DNA from 2 places in the Xanthobacter cornucopiae genome. Region 2 is predicted to be linked to the other one. Evidence: riboswitches for the same ligand, from Rfam matches in the RefSeq annotation. Region 2 holds a riboswitch; the other holds the start of a gene.

Region 1 (7,293 bases), 1.9 Mb from region 2:
CCAAGCTTGTCCGGGGACAGGCGCGCCGCCATGTTGTCGAGCCCGGCGCGGCGCATCAAATCGTCGGGCAGGCTGTCGCGCCCCACGGTGAAGCCGTTGGGGCGCATCACCACCGCCCGCGGCCGCGGGCCGGGGGGCGGCGGGGCGGCGGCGATGGCGGCCTCGATCTCGCGCAGCATGGCCTCGCCCTTTTCCGGCACACCGAGGCGCTCGGCGATGGCGCGGATCTGCGCATAGGCCTCGTCCAGGCTGTTGGGAATGGTCATTTCCATCACCTCGATGCCGAAGCGCTGGAGCAGGCTCACGGTGTTGCGGGTGGTGAAGGCGCCGGCGATGACGAGATCCGGCGCCAGCGGCACCACTTCTTCCGCCAGGCCGCGGTTGGTGGGAAGGCCGGCGGCGAGATCGACGACGGTGGAGCTCACCGGGTCGCCGGCCAGGGTGGTGACCGAAACGACCGCGCCTTTTGGCGCGAGCCGCAGCACCAGCTCGTCGGCGCACAGGTTGAGCGAGACGATGCGCCGGGGCGGGGTGGCCCGCGCCACCGGCCCGGCGCCCTGTTCCCTCTGCGGAGCGGTCCGCTCCGCCTCCGCGGCGGCGGCCGGCCAAGCGCTTGCCGCCAGCAGCAGCGTGGCGGCAAGGCGGGCGCGCGCCCGTCCCCGGTCCCGGGCAGGGGCGGCGGGCTTCGGGGCGGGGGCGCGCGTCACGGCGTGGGGCCTCAGTAGGTCAGCTTCAGGCCGGCATAGGCGCCGAACCCCGGCGCCAGCCAGCCATTGGGGTTTTCATAGGTTTCGTCGAACAGGTTGTCGATGCGCCCGAACACCATGACGTTGCTGTTGACGGTGTAGTTCGCGGCCACGTTGAAGATGGTGTAGCCGGGCTGGCGCACCACGGCGAAGGTGGTGCGGTCCACGTCCCACCAGTCGGAGAGATAGACCAGCGTTGCGGTGAGGGTGAGCGGGTCCACCGGCTGCCAGTTGACCGCCACCGAGACCTTGTTGTTGGGCCGGCGCAGGGGATAGCAGGACGTGGCGTCACGCGGCTCGCAGCTCACGCCGAACGAGGCCCCCGCCGGGAAATAGCCGATGGTGCTGGTGTAGGTGTAGTCGGTGCGCACCGACAGCCGGTCGGTGAGCTTCACCGCCAGGAAGGCCTCGACGCCCTGGCTGGTGGCGCTCGACAGGTTCTCGTAATTGTAGGTGAAGCTGGCGGCGTTGTAGGTGGTGACGATCAGGTTGGTGATGTCATTGTGGAAATAGGTGGCGCCGAAGCCGACGCGTTCGTTCCACAAGGTCTGCTCGAAGCCGGCGTCCCACCCGTCGCTCTCCTCCGGCTGCAGGTCGGGGTTGCCGTAGAGGGGCGCGTAGAGCTGGTAGAGGGTCGGCGCCTTGAAGGCGGTGCCGTAGGTGGCCTTCAGCTTGGTGCCGGTTTCCGGGAACAGCAGCGCGGGGGCGAGGCGCCAGGTGGTGTGGTCGCCGAAATCGTCATTGCTGTCATAGCGCACGTTGGCGGCCATGAAGAAGCGCTCGCCCAGCGCCGACTGGAGCTGCAGGTAGCCTGCGGTGTCTCCGGTGGTGGCGTCCATGGATGACCATGCGGACGAGCTGGTCATGCCCTCGTTGTAGCGCTCCAGCCCGAGCATGACGCTTTGGCCGGGCAGGAAGGTGTAGTTGGAGCGCCAGTAATAGGTCTGCCGGTCGCCGTCATAGGCGCTGACATAGGAGGGGTAGGGACTGGCGTTGTCGTTGCTGTAGTCGATGGCGGACACGCCGAAGGTGCTCACCAGCCGGTCGTCGAGCGCCCGCCAGAGACCCTCGGCCTTGCCGATGAAATACTGGCCATAGGCGGTGTCCTGCAGCGGCGCCGGATAGCCGGTGAAGGTGGCGTAGTCGTAGAGGTCGGAGGTGTAGGCGAGCCTCGTCTCGATGTAGCGGCCCACCAGGTTCAAGGTGAAGCTGTCGCTCAGGTCGATGTCGAGGCGGCCGGAATAGGTCCAGTTGTCGCTGGCATTGGCGTTGACCGGGCTGCCGAACGGCACGATGTCGGCCGGCGTCACCGGGATCGACGTCGAGGCGAAATGGCCGACATTGAGGGCATAACCGATGGCGTTGAAGCCACCGGAGAGGCTGGCGACCTGGTTGAAGGTGCCGAGCGCGCCGGCCTCCACATAGCCGGACGCCTTGGCCGGGCCCTCGCCGCGGGCGGTGGTCATGGACACCACGCCGCCGATGGCGTCGGAGCCGTAGAGGCCGCTTTGCGGGCCGCGCAGCACCTCCATGCGGGCGAAGTCGTTGGTGTAGAGGGTGCCGAGGTTGAAGGCGCCGGCGGCGGCGGAGGGATCGCCCAGGTCGATGCCGTCCAGCAGGATCTTGGTGTGGTTGGCGTTGGTGCCGCGCATGAAGATCGCGGTGGTGCCGCCGGGCCCGCCGGTCTGCACCACATTGAGGCCGGGCGCCGATTCGAGCGCCTCGGGCACGCTGCGCCGCTGGGTCTCCTCAAGCTCCGTGGCGGTGATGACGGTGACGGAGCTGGCCACCTCCTTCTCCGGCAGGGGCGTGAGCGTGGCGCTCACCACCACGTCTGGCAGGTCGATCTGGCTGGCGTCGGCGGCCGGGGCGGCCTGCGCCGCCGGCGGCTGGGCGGTCTGGGCCAGGGCGGGAGCCGCGGCGAGCAGGGCCAGGAGGCTGGCCGAAAGGGAGAGCGGAACGCGGGGGCGACGGGTGGACGGCAAAGCGAATGGCATGCGGACCTCGGGCGGGACGCCTGTGGCACGTCACCGCGAACGAGGGATCTTCCACGTCACCGGCGCGAAGGCCGTTCCCGCAAATCATCCCGCCACCGGAACACCCCGCCCGATGAGCCCGCGTGTGACCACGGTTCGACGGCAGGTCTCCTGGCTCGCGGGTCCTTGTCCTTCGCCGCCTTCCCAGGCCCCGAGTGCCCAGTGGCGATTGGCGAGGGACTCGCCGCTTACAGTTGCGGGGGCAGCCGCGGCATGGGGCGCGCCAGGCGCCCGCACCGCATTCCCTCTTGATTCCTCTGGGAGGAATACCGTCTGGCCGCAAACTAGGCGAGCCGGCGTGGCCCCGTCAATGCCTTCCGGTTGCCCCACCTTGGTCGTCATCGGCGTTTCCCCCCCCGTGGCCGGCCGGTCTCACTGCTCGGTGAAGAAGGTCAGCAGCACCGTGTCGTCGGTGCCGGTCAGGCAGAGGAAGCGATGCACCTTGTCGCTGCGGTCGCGCTGGATATAGGCCTCGCCCATGAGCACGGAGGTGATGTGGGCTCCGCCCACCTTCATGTCGGCGGCGGCCACGGTCAGCCCGTCCATGTCGATGAAGATGTCGGCGATGGCCGGCGAGCGGGTCTTCAGGCGCGCCAGCGCATGGGCCTTGCAGGCCTCCGCCCGCCGGGCCTCGGGGGTCGGCTCGGCTGGCGGCGGCGCCGCCGCGCCGGGGGGTGGCAGCAGATCGGCCGGCGCGCTCGGCCCGGCGCCGGGCGCGGTGCCGGTCGCCGCCGGGGCCGGCACCGCGGCCAGCAGGAGAACGGCCAGCGCCAGCGGGCGCGGATCGGTGAGGCTCATGCGGGGGTCCTCTCTCGTGGCATCCGGGAGGACAACGCGGGCGCAGCCATTTGGTGCCGCACGCCGCACGCCGGTGCCAGGACCGCCCCACCGGCGACACGGCCTAAAGCAGGCTTTGGCCGGTGAGGGTGATGCAGAAGCTGTCGAGCATCATCGCCTCGTCGTCCTTGAGCACGCCGTCGGCGGCGATCACCTTGAGGCCGGCTTTCAGCAGGTCGGCGATGGCGGGCCGTTCCGCCTCCATGAGCACGTCGAGGGCGGCGTCGACGCTCTCCGCCGTGGGGCGCAGGCGGCCGAGATAGGCGGCGAGCCGCTCGCGCTCGGCACCGGTCAGGTCGAGGCCGGCGCGGCCGCAGGCGGTCTCGCAGAAGAACCGGATTTCCTCGGTCTCGGCCGCGCCCAGCTCGCCGTCCGCCAGGGCGAGGGCCAGCAGCAGCACCACGCCGGAGCGGTTGATGAGGGTGCGGATGCGGTCCCAGCGGGCTTCGGAGGGGTCCTCGCCGGGCACGATGATGGCGTCCCTGGGCCAGGTGAAGCCGAAGGTCTCGAAGAAAAAGCGGCTGAGCGGTTCGCGCCGGGTGCCGTCGAAATCGGTGACGGCGCGGATGCGGTCCACCCGGAAGGCGCGGGCGGCCTGCCGCTCGTGGCATTTGGCGACGAGGATGGGGATGCCCTCCACATTGCGCTGGATCGCCCACACCGAGATGCGGCGATGGCTGACGTGGCCGGCGTGGTCCACATAGTCGATGACGAAGGACTGGCCCTCGGCGGGGTCGTGCTCGCGCGCGTGGTCGGCGATCTCGTCGTGGGGATCGTCGGCGGGCAGGGCGATCTGCCCGGCGTTGGCATAGAGCGGCGCGCCGAGGGCGGCGACGCGGTCGATGAAGAACGACTTGAGCGAGGTGATGGCGTTCATGTGGCGGCGATCCCGGGTCGCTCCATTGGTAACCCATGCCGCGGCGCGGACAAAGGGGGAACTGTTAAGGATTCGCGCCGGCATCTGCCTATTCCCTGAGCGGCCGTCATTGGCTAAGGTCCGCCCTTCCCGCGCCGGATGGACGCATCCGCGCCGGGGCAGGGCTTGAGAAACGTGCGGGAGTGGACATGTCGGTCGCCGTGACAATCGAGGACGGGGTGGCTTCCAGGGCTGAGGCTTCGCGCCGGAGCTGGACCCGGGACGAGGCGCTTGCCCTCTATCGCGCGCCGTTCAACGACCTCCTGTTCCAGGCTCAGAGCGTCCACCGCGCCCATTTCGACCCCAATGCGGTGCAGTTGAGCCGCCTTCTGTCCATCAAGACCGGCGGCTGCCCGGAGGATTGCGGCTATTGCAGCCAGTCCGCCCGCAACGACGCCGAGCTGTCCGCCTCCAAGCTGATGGAGGTCGAGCGGGTGCTCGCCGAGGCGAAGAAGGCCCGCGACGCCGGCGCCACCCGTTATTGCATGGGCGCCGCCTGGCGCAGCCCCAAGGAGCGCGACATGGGCTTCGTGGTGGCCATGGTGGAGGGGGTGAAGGCCCTCGGCATGGAAACATGCATGACGCTGGGCATGCTCAGCCCCGACCAGGCCGGCCGGCTGAAGGCGGCCGGCCTCGACTATTACAACCACAACATCGATACCTCGGAAGCCCACTACGCCAACGTCATCACCACCCGCACCTTCGCCGACCGGCTGGAGACGCTGGACAATGTGCGCGAAGCCGGCATCAAGGTGTGCTCGGGCGGCATCCTCGGCCTCGGCGAGCGCGAGGAGGACCGGGTGGACATGCTGGTGACCCTCGCCAACCTGCCCGAGCCGCCGGACAGCGTGCCCATCAACATGCTGATCGCCATTCCCGGCACCCCGCTCGAGAACGCGCCGAAGGTGGACCCCATCGATTTCGTGCGCACCATCGCCCTCGCCCGCATCCTCATGCCCACCTCCCATGTGCGCCTGTCCGCCGGCCGCACCGAGATGAGCGACGAGATGCAGGCCATGTGCTTCTTCGCCGGCGCCAACTCCATCTTCGTGGGCGAGACTCTGCTCACCGCCGGCAATCCGGAGGAGGACAAGGATGCGGTGCTGTTCCAGCGCCTGGGCATCCATCCCATGGAGCTGAAGGTGGAGGTGGAAACCGTCGAGGTCGAGGCGCCCTGCGCGGCGATGGCGGCGGCGGAATGAGCGCAGCCGGCGGTTCCGCGCTGCTGGAACGCTATGCCGCGACCCTGCGCGGGCTCGAACGCAAGGACCGCCTGCGCACCCTCGCGCCCCGCGCCGGGCGCGACTTCGCCTCGAACGATTATCTGGGCCTTGCCGCCTCCGGCCGGCTCGCCGAGGCGGTGCGCGGCGCCCTCGACGCCGGCACGCCGGTGGGGGCGGGCGGCTCGCGCCTGCTGCGCGGCAATGCGGAGGAGCACGAGCGCCTGGAGGCGGCCGCCGCCGCCTTCTTCCATGCGGAACGGGTACTCTATTTCGGCGGCGGCTATGTGGCCAATTTCGCCGCCCTCACCACCTTGCCGCAGAAGGGCGACCTCCTGGTCATGGACGAGCTGGTGCACGCCAGCGCCCACGAGGGCGCCCGCGCCGGCCGGGCGCTGGCGGTCACCGCCCGCCATAACGAGGTGGAGGCGTTCGCGGCCGAAATCCGCCGTTTCCGCGCCGAGGGCGGCACCGGCCGGGTGTGGATCGTGGTCGAAAGCCTCTACAGCATGGATGGCGACATCGCGCCGCTGGCCGAGCTGATGGCGCTGGCCGATGCGCACGACGCCTTTCTCTTCATCGACGAGGCCCACGCCACCGGTGTCTACGGGCCGGACGGGCGCGGCCTCGCGGCGGCGTTCGAGGGGCGCGAGAACGTGCTGGTGCTGCACACCTGCGGCAAGGCGCTGGGCGGCTCCGGCGCGCTGCTGGCCGGGGCCCGGGTGCTGTGCGACTACCTGGTGAACCGGGCGCGGCCCTTCATCTTCGCCACCGCGCCCTCGCCGCTGATGGCGGTGGCGGCGGAAGCGGCGCTGGGCGTGGTGGCGGCGGAGCCCGAGCGGCGCCAGCGGCTGGCGGCGCTGGTGGCCCATGCGGGGCGCGAGCTGGCGCGCATCGGTGCGCCTGCCTCCGGCTCGCAGATCCAGCCGGTCATCGTCGGCGACAACGGGCGCGCCATGGCGCTCGCCGCCGGCCTGCAGGCCAGGGGCTTCGACGTGCGTGGGGTGCGCCCGCCGACGGTGCCGGAGGGCACGGCGCGGCTGCGCGTCTCGCTCACCCTCAACGTGACCGCGGCGGACGTGACGGCGCTGGTGGATGCGCTGGCCGTGGAAATGGGGAGCCGCGCGGCATGACGCGCCTGGTGGTCACCGGCACCGATACCGGCATCGGCAAGACCGTGTTCAGCGCCGGGCTCGCCGCCTTTCTCGGCGCGCGCTACTGGAAGCCGGTGCAATCGGGCCTGGAGGAAGAGACCGATACCCAGGCGGTGGCCCGCCTCGCCGGCCTCGCGCCCGGCGACGTGCTGGCGGAGGCCTACCGGCTGCGCACCCCGGCCTCGCCCCATCTCGCCGCCGCCATCGACGGGGTGCGCATCGACCCCGCCCGTCTCGCCCCGCCATCGGACGATCCCGGCCGGCCGCTGGTGATCGAGGGCGCCGGCGGGCTCATGGTGCCGCTCGCCGACGACCTGCTGTTCATCGACGTGTTCGCCCGCTGGGGCCTGCCGGTGGTGCTGTGCGCCCGGTCGGGCCTCGGCA
Region 2 (7,293 bases):
CTCACCGGGGCCGGGCCGGGCGACCCGGGCCTGCTCACCCTCAACGCCCTGAACGGCCTCGCCCAGGCCGACGTGATCGTGCACGACGCGCTGGTGGACCCGCGCATCCTGGCCCTGGCATCGCCGGAAGCGGCGCTGGAGTTCGCCGGAAAGCGCGGCGGCAAGCCCTCCGCCGCCCAGCCCGACATCACCGGGCGGCTGATCGCCCTCGCCCGCGCCGGCAAGCGCGTGTTGCGGCTGAAGGGCGGCGATCCATTCGTGTTCGGGCGCGGCGGCGAGGAGGCGCTGGCGCTGGCCGAGGCCGACATCCGCTTCCGCATCGTGCCCGGAGTATCGAGCGGCCTCGCCGGCCTCGCCCTCCACGGTGTGCCCGCCACCACCCGCGACACCAACCATGCGGTGGTGCTGGCCACCGGCCACGGCGCCGACGACGGCGCCCTCGACTTCACCCGCCTCGCCCAGGCGGCGATGGCGGGCATGCCGGTGGTGCTCTACATGGCGGTGGCGCGCCTGCCCGCCATCGTCGCAGGGCTGCTCGCCGGCGGGCTGGCGCCGGACACGCCCGCCCTCGCCGTCCATGCCGTCACCACCGCCGACGAGGATGTAACGGAAGCCCCCCTCGCCGACCTGCCGCGCCGCGCGGCGGCGGGGGCGCTGCGCTCGCCGTGCATCATCGCCGTGGGGGCCATCGCCGCCCTGCGCCGGCCGCTGGCGCGCCACCTCATCCGCGACACGGCGGGGCCGGCGACATGATGCTTCCTCCCGGCCTGCTCATCGCCGCCCCCCGCTCCGGCTCGGGCAAGAGCACGGTGACACTCGGCCTGCAGCGGGCGCTGGCCCGCGACGGGGTGCGGGTGCAGGGGGCCAAGTGCGGCCCCGACTATATCGACACCGCCTTCCACGCCGCCGCCACCGGGCGCCCCTCGGTCAATCTCGACAGCTTCGCCATGGCGCCGGCGGTGATGGCGCGCCTGCTCGCCACCAGCACCGAGGGCGCCGAGCTGGTGGTGGCCGAGGGCTCCATGGGCCTGTTCGACGGCGTGCGCGGCGCGGCCGGCCGCACCGGCGCCTCGGCCGATGTGGCCGCCGTGTTCGGCTGGCCGGTGCTGCTGGTGCTGGACGTCTCCGGCCATGCCCAGTCGGCCGCGGCGGTGGCGCTGGGCTGCGCCCGCTACGACCCGCGCCTCACCCTCGCCGGCGTCATCCTCAACAATGTGGCGAGCGACCGGCATCGCCGGCTGGTGGAAGACGGGCTGGCGCGGGTCGGCCTGCCGGTGCTGGGGGTGGTGGGCCGCGACCGGGCCCTGCTGCTGCCGGAACGCCACCTGGGCCTGGTCCAGGCCAGCGAGACGGCGGACCTCGAGGCCCGGCTCGACCGCCTGGCGGACGTCTGCGCCGAAGGCTTCGACCTGCCCCGCGTCCGCGCCCTGGCCCGCAGCGCGCCGGTGGCGGCCGCCGCTGCGCCGGCGCTGCCGCCGCCGGGCCAGCGCATCGCCCTGGCCGAGGACGCGGCCTTCTCGTTCGTCTATGCCCATGTGCTCGCCAGCTGGCGCCGCCAGGGGGCGCAGATCCACCCGTTCTCACCGCTGGCGGACGAGCCGCCGCCCCCGGATTGCGACTGCTGCTGGCTGCCCGGCGGCTATCCCGAGCTGCACGCCGGCCGGCTCGCCGCCGCCACGCGCTTCCTCGATGGGCTGCGCGGCTTCGCCGGCCCGATCCACGGCGAATGCGGCGGCTACATGGTCCTGGGCACCCACCTGGAGGACGCAGAGGGCGTCAGCCACGCCATGGCCGGCCTGCTGCCGGTGGCCACCAGCTATGCCCGGCGGCGCCTCCACCTCGGCTACAGGGTGGCCCGGCTTGTCCATGACGGAGCGCTGGGGCCGGCGGGAACCCGGCTGGTGGGCCACGAGTTCCACTACGCCTCCATCACCCACGCGGACGCCGCGCCGGACGCCGCCTTCGCCACCGTCACCGATGCCGAGGGACAGGAGCTGGGGCCCGCCGGCCATCGGGTGGGCCAGGTCTCCGGCAGCTTCTTCCACGCCATCTGCGCCGCCTGACCCAGATCGCCCGCGGCAAGGGCCGACCAAGAGCCGGGGACCAGGGACCAGGGCGCGCCGCGGCGAGGCCGGGGCGCCGGCCTCTGTCCACTCCGGGACGCGGCGCTTCCCCTACGCCAATCCTCGCGCGGCAAAGAAAAACGCGGCAGGCCGGAGCCTGCCGCGTGCATCATGCCGAGGTTCCGGCGCCGGGGTCAGGCGGCGTCATACAGGCGGCGTTCCAGCAGCGGGCTGCCGCGCAGGCCGGCGAGCGCCTTGGCGGCGCCCAGAACCGCGAGGTCCACCAGCGGCTCCACCAGGATCACCAGCATGTAGGCGGCGCCGAACGCGGCGATTTCGGACGCCGCGCCAAAGCCCTGGCCGTAGAGCGCCCAGAACCCGACCCAGGCGACGATGCCGGCCTGGTAGGTGGTGGAGAGCGCCAGCGCCTGACGATACTTCAGTTCCACATAGGGGGTGCCGGGGGCGACCACGCGCCGGGCCACCGCCGCCACGCCGAACAGCGGCACCAGCAGGGTGGTGACGTTCATGCCGTATTGCGGCAGGTCGAACGGCGCAAAGAACAGCCCCTGGATCAGCAGGCCCGCCGCCAGGCCCATGGCCGCCGGCGCCGCGCCGAAGACGAGGAACAAGGTGGAGCCGAGGATGAGATGCACCTCGGAAACGCCCACCGGATGATGGGGCAGCACTTCAAAGAAGCTGAAGACCAGGGCGGTGGTGACAAGACTGCGGGCCGCGAGCGAGACCAGGCCACGCGCGCGCACCGACTCCACCGCGAGCTTAAGGGCATAGCCACCGGCACCAAGGGCCGTGGCATAGCTCAACCAGATCTTCCCGCCGTCCACGAGGCCGGGTTCGATATGCATGACAAGTCTCCTGAGCCGTCTCACCCGACGGCGCGAGGTTGGGTCCAAGCGCAGGGCCGGTCTCCTGACTCGCGGGTCAAAGCCAAGCCTTCCGTCTTCCCGGGGCGTGCCGAGGCACACGCCAGTGACGTGGTGGAAGGTCGCTCGCCGCTCACAGTCGCGGGGGCGGTCGGGGCTCGGGCGACATCGCCTCTCCCCGTTCCCGTTTCAATCCGGGCCGAGGGCCCGGATACCATGCGCCTGGACAGGAGGGGCTAAGCGGCCGCACCTGTCAAGCGATTCCCCACCATGTCCGGCGCGGGCGCAGAGCGCTCAGCCGGCCCGGTTCAGCCACAGGCTCATCAGCTCCGCGCGGCTGCGCACGCCGAACTTGCGGAAGATCCGCGTGACGTGCTGGTGGGCGGTGGAGAGGGCCATGTCCACCTGGCGGCTGATCTCCTTTTCCGAGGCCTTGGTGAGCAGGAGCTGCAGCACCCGGCGTTCCGTGGGCGTGAGCGGCAGGGACGCCATCAGCAGGCCGTTGCCGAGCATCAGGTGGCGATGAAACCACTTGATCCCCCGCAGCGCATAGGCGACGTCGGCGATCTCCTGTCCGGTGAAGGCACGCCCGCCGTAGAAGCCGAAATGCGATTCGCAATCCTGGTTGAGCGGGAAGGCGACGAACACCGCGTCCTGGGTGCCGACGGCGCCGTAGTGGCGCTGGAAGAACGGGGTTTCGAACCAGTCCGGCGGCAGGTCGCGGCGGAACGCATAGGTTCTGAAGGTGCCGACATTGCGCAGCGGCAGCAGGAAGGAGGGATCGATCTCCCGCCGCTCCCAGATGCGCAGGATCTCCTTGAAATGTCCCTCGTCCGGATAGGGGGCCACCGGCCGCAGGGCCTGCATGGCGGAAACCCGCCAGCCTTGAAGCGGATCGTCGGGCGCGCTCCCGCACACGCGGATGGCGCCGGCCCAGGTGGCGTTGGCCGCCTGCACCGCATCGCCCAGCACCTGCATCAGGTGCGCGGCCGCCTGCGTCCACTGGCTGGCTTCGAAATCCGACAAGTCATCCCACAGGCGATGAATATGTTCCTGGCGATCGGGGTCCATGGTGGGTCGCGGGTTGGAGAACGGCGCCACCTCTGTGTACCGCGCCACCGGCGTCATGCAACAGGGCATGCCGCCCGGACCGCCGTATCCCCCGACACAGCCACAACCCGCGTGGCGGTTCGCGTGCCACCCCGCCGGGCGATCCAGGCCAGCCGAGTGACGTTCCCAGATACCGCCGCAAACATTCAGGCCCGTGCGCCTGCAATGCCTGCAACTTTGAGCAGCCGAGCGCAAGTATGCAGAGGGGAGATAAAGAATATCAACCCCCCTCTAATTAGAGGATGCGGGCTGAATTTGATTGTATCATCAGGGCGACCTAGCGTAGGGAAAAGCGAATTTCTTCGATCCGGCGGGGGCCAAGCAATGAGAAAGACACTACTGCTCAATACGTTCGCGGTCGCTCTCGCCGCCGGCCCGGCCTACGCGGCTGATCTGTCCGTCACCAAGGCGACACCGGCGGCGCCACCCGCCTGGACCGGCTTTTATGCGGGCGTGAACGTCGGCTTCGGCTGGGGCACCTCCGGCAGCGCCGACACGCTGGGCCTTCCTCTGGTCGACAACATCGCCGGCGACCCGCTGTGGGGCACCCCGGCCGGCTTCACCGCCGCGGCGAATTCCGGCACGGCGAGCCTCGGCCAGTCCGGCATGATCGGCGGCGCCCAGGCCGGCTACAACTACCAATGGGGCGCGAGCGTCGTGCTCGGCATCGAGGCGGACCTGCAGGGCTCGGCGATCCGTGGCACCGGCGGCTACGCCGGCATCGCCCAGTACGGCCCCGACCTCTCCGGCCTCGTCGACACCGCCGCCGGGGCCGGCACCGTCACCGCCGGCATCGACTGGTTCGGCACGGTGCGCGCCCGCCTCGGCTACCTGGTGACGCCCGACGTGCTGCTCTACGCCACCGGCGGTCTCGCCTATGGCGGCGTCACCGCGCGGTCCATCAACACGGTGTCGTTCGCGGACGACCTCCCGGGCTATTTCCCCACCTTCGGCGGCAGCGGCGCGGCCTCGAGCACGCGCGTCGGCTGGACCATCGGCGGCGGCGCCGAATGGCTGGTCACCCCCGGCTGGAGCGTGAAGGCCGAAGCGCTCTATTACAATCTCGGCTCGTCCAGCTTCGCCTCGAGCCCGGTCGGCGCCACCGACCCCGACGGCGCCAACCTCGCGGGCGGCGTCCCCGGCGCGGTGCTGTTCGCCAACACGCCGGTGACCACAGTCAGCTATGACGGCTTCATCCTGCGCGCCGGCGTCAACTACCACTTCAATGCCGGCCCTGCCGCCACCAGCGCTGCTGAAGCCGCGCCCGCCGGCTGGAACGGCCTCTACGCCGGCCTGAACGCCGGCTACGGCTGGGGCACCTCCGGCACCGCCGACACCCTGGCCTTCCCGGTGGCCGACGCCATCGCCACCGACCCGTACTGGGGCACCCCCGCCGGCTTCACCGCCTTGGCCAATTCGGGCGCGGCGAGCCTCAGCCCCTCGGGCTTCATCGGCGGCGTCCAGGTCGGCTACAATTATCAGTGGGGCCCCAGCGTCGTCGCCGGCATCGAGGCGGACATCCAGGGCTCCGGCATCACCGGCACCGGCAGCTACGCCGGCATCGCACAGTACGGCCCCGACCTCTCCGGCCTCATCGACACCGCGACCGGCGCCGGCACCGTCACCGCCAGCGTCGACTGGCTGGGCACGGTGCGCGCGCGCGTCGGCTACCTGGCGACGCCGGCCCTGTTGCTGTACGCCACCGGCGGCCTCGCCTACGGCGGCGTCACCGCCGATTCCGCCAATTCCGTCGCCTTCCATGACGACATTCCCGCCAGCTACCCCACCGTCGCGGGCACCGGCCACCTGTCGCAGACCCGGGTCGGCTGGACGCTGGGCGGCGGCGGCGAATGGCAGCTCGCCTCGCGCTGGAGCGTGAAGGCCGAGGCACTCTATTACAACCTCGGCTCGTCCAGCTTCGCCTCCACCGCCGTCGGCGCCATCGATCCGGACGGCAACAACCTCGCCGGCGGCGTGCCCGGCGCCACCCTGTTCGCCAACGTGCCGACCACCACCGTCACCTATGACGGCGTCATCGTGCGCGCCGGCATCAACTACCGTTTCAACTGAAGCGAGGGCGGCGCCCCGCGCCCGGCCCCGCGACGGAACGCCGGGCGGGCGTATCCCGCGCAGAGAACGGGCGGCGCGCCGGCGAACCGGCCCGCGCGGGCCCGCGCCATAAGGACAGCGACGGCCGCCGGCGCGGCGGCCCAGGCACCAGGAACAGGGAGCACAGCTGATGCAGGCGAGATCGATCTTTGGAACGCGGGGACGGCTCGGCGCCATCCTGGCGGGCGCGGCGGCGGCCCTCGCCGCGACGACACAGGTGGCGGCGCTCTCCCCCGCCGCTGCCCAGACCCCCATCAAGCCGCCCAACTGCGCCGCCGGCGCGGCGGACTGCTTCAAGGAAATCCGTATCGTCAACAATACGGACAAGACCATCTATCCCATCATCCAGGGGTCGCGGCAGCTCACCGAGGCGCTCGGCAACTGTCCCCAGGGCGACATCTGGCTGCAGCGGGCCCTGAACGACACCACCCAGTGCTTCAAGGTCAACAGCGACTACTATGCCTATGTGAACCCCACCACCGGCATCAAGAAGGGCGAAACCGCCTCGGTTCTGGTGCCGTGGTGGTCGAAGATGGACAAGAGCCGCCGGCCCAACGCCGATCTCTACATGGACTGGTGGCGCGGCGGCCGCATCTATTTCTTCGACGACCAGAACGCGCTGAACGACAGCTACAAGGTGAACGCCAGCCGCAAGGGCGAGCCGGTGGCCTATGCGGACAAGAGCCCGCAGGTCAAATGCAATGACGGCGCCAAGTTCAAGAATGTCTGCCTCACCTCCGAGCTGAAGGTGGTGCGGGTCCAGGACACGGTTCTCGGCAGCGCCGTCAACAACAAGTCGCCGTTCCAGCTCAATGAGTGGACCTTCGCCGACGTGCTGTCGGTCTCCAACGGCGGCATCCTCAACAGCCTCAATCTCAATTACAACGTCTCGAACGTCGACCAGCTCTATTTGCCGGTGGCCATGGAGCCCATCAAGCCTGGGTTCGACGTGGGCTACATGGGCTCCATCATGCCCGTGGCCGACTGGCGGGCGCGGCTGGTGAAGTTCACCGGCGCCAACGCCAGCCTCACCAACGCCAGCAAGTGGCCCATCTACAACAATCCGGTCGACCCCAAGACCAAGAAGAAGCGCTATCCCGACGCCGGCATCCGCGTGCCCTCGGCCC

What was found. A riboswitch is a leader RNA that binds a small molecule or an ion and turns the genes downstream of it on or off. The one in region 2 is predicted to bind cobalamin.
Region 1: it holds a riboswitch for cobalamin, as region 2 does, so the genes downstream of both, V5F53_RS12700 (TonB-dependent receptor plug domain-containing protein) here and V5F53_RS20835 (energy-coupling factor ABC transporter permease) in region 2, are expected to answer to the same signal.

Annotation. Positions count from the first base shown of each region.
Region 1 is NZ_CM195531.1:2,878,135-2,885,427, reverse strand. It holds gene V5F53_RS12705 (ABC transporter substrate-binding protein) at 1-707, opposite strand, end outside; gene V5F53_RS12700 (TonB-dependent receptor plug domain-containing protein) at 719-2,743, opposite strand; cobalamin riboswitch at 2,867-3,071, opposite strand; gene V5F53_RS12695 (hypothetical protein) at 3,155-3,580, opposite strand; gene V5F53_RS12690 (WYL domain-containing protein) at 3,684-4,496, opposite strand; gene bioB (biotin synthase BioB) at 4,685-5,737, shown strand; gene V5F53_RS12680 (8-amino-7-oxononanoate synthase) at 5,734-6,888, shown strand; gene bioD (dethiobiotin synthase) at 6,885-7,293, shown strand, end outside.
Region 2 is NZ_CM195531.1:4,734,323-4,741,615, reverse strand. It holds gene cobA (uroporphyrinogen-III C-methyltransferase) at 1-753, shown strand, start outside; gene V5F53_RS20840 (cobyrinic acid a,c-diamide synthase CobB) at 750-2,063, shown strand; gene V5F53_RS20835 (energy-coupling factor ABC transporter permease) at 2,258-2,929, opposite strand; cobalamin riboswitch at 2,967-3,181, opposite strand; gene V5F53_RS20830 (helix-turn-helix transcriptional regulator) at 3,242-4,018, opposite strand; gene V5F53_RS20825 (outer membrane protein) at 4,382-6,127, shown strand; gene V5F53_RS20820 (hypothetical protein) at 6,297-7,293, shown strand, end outside.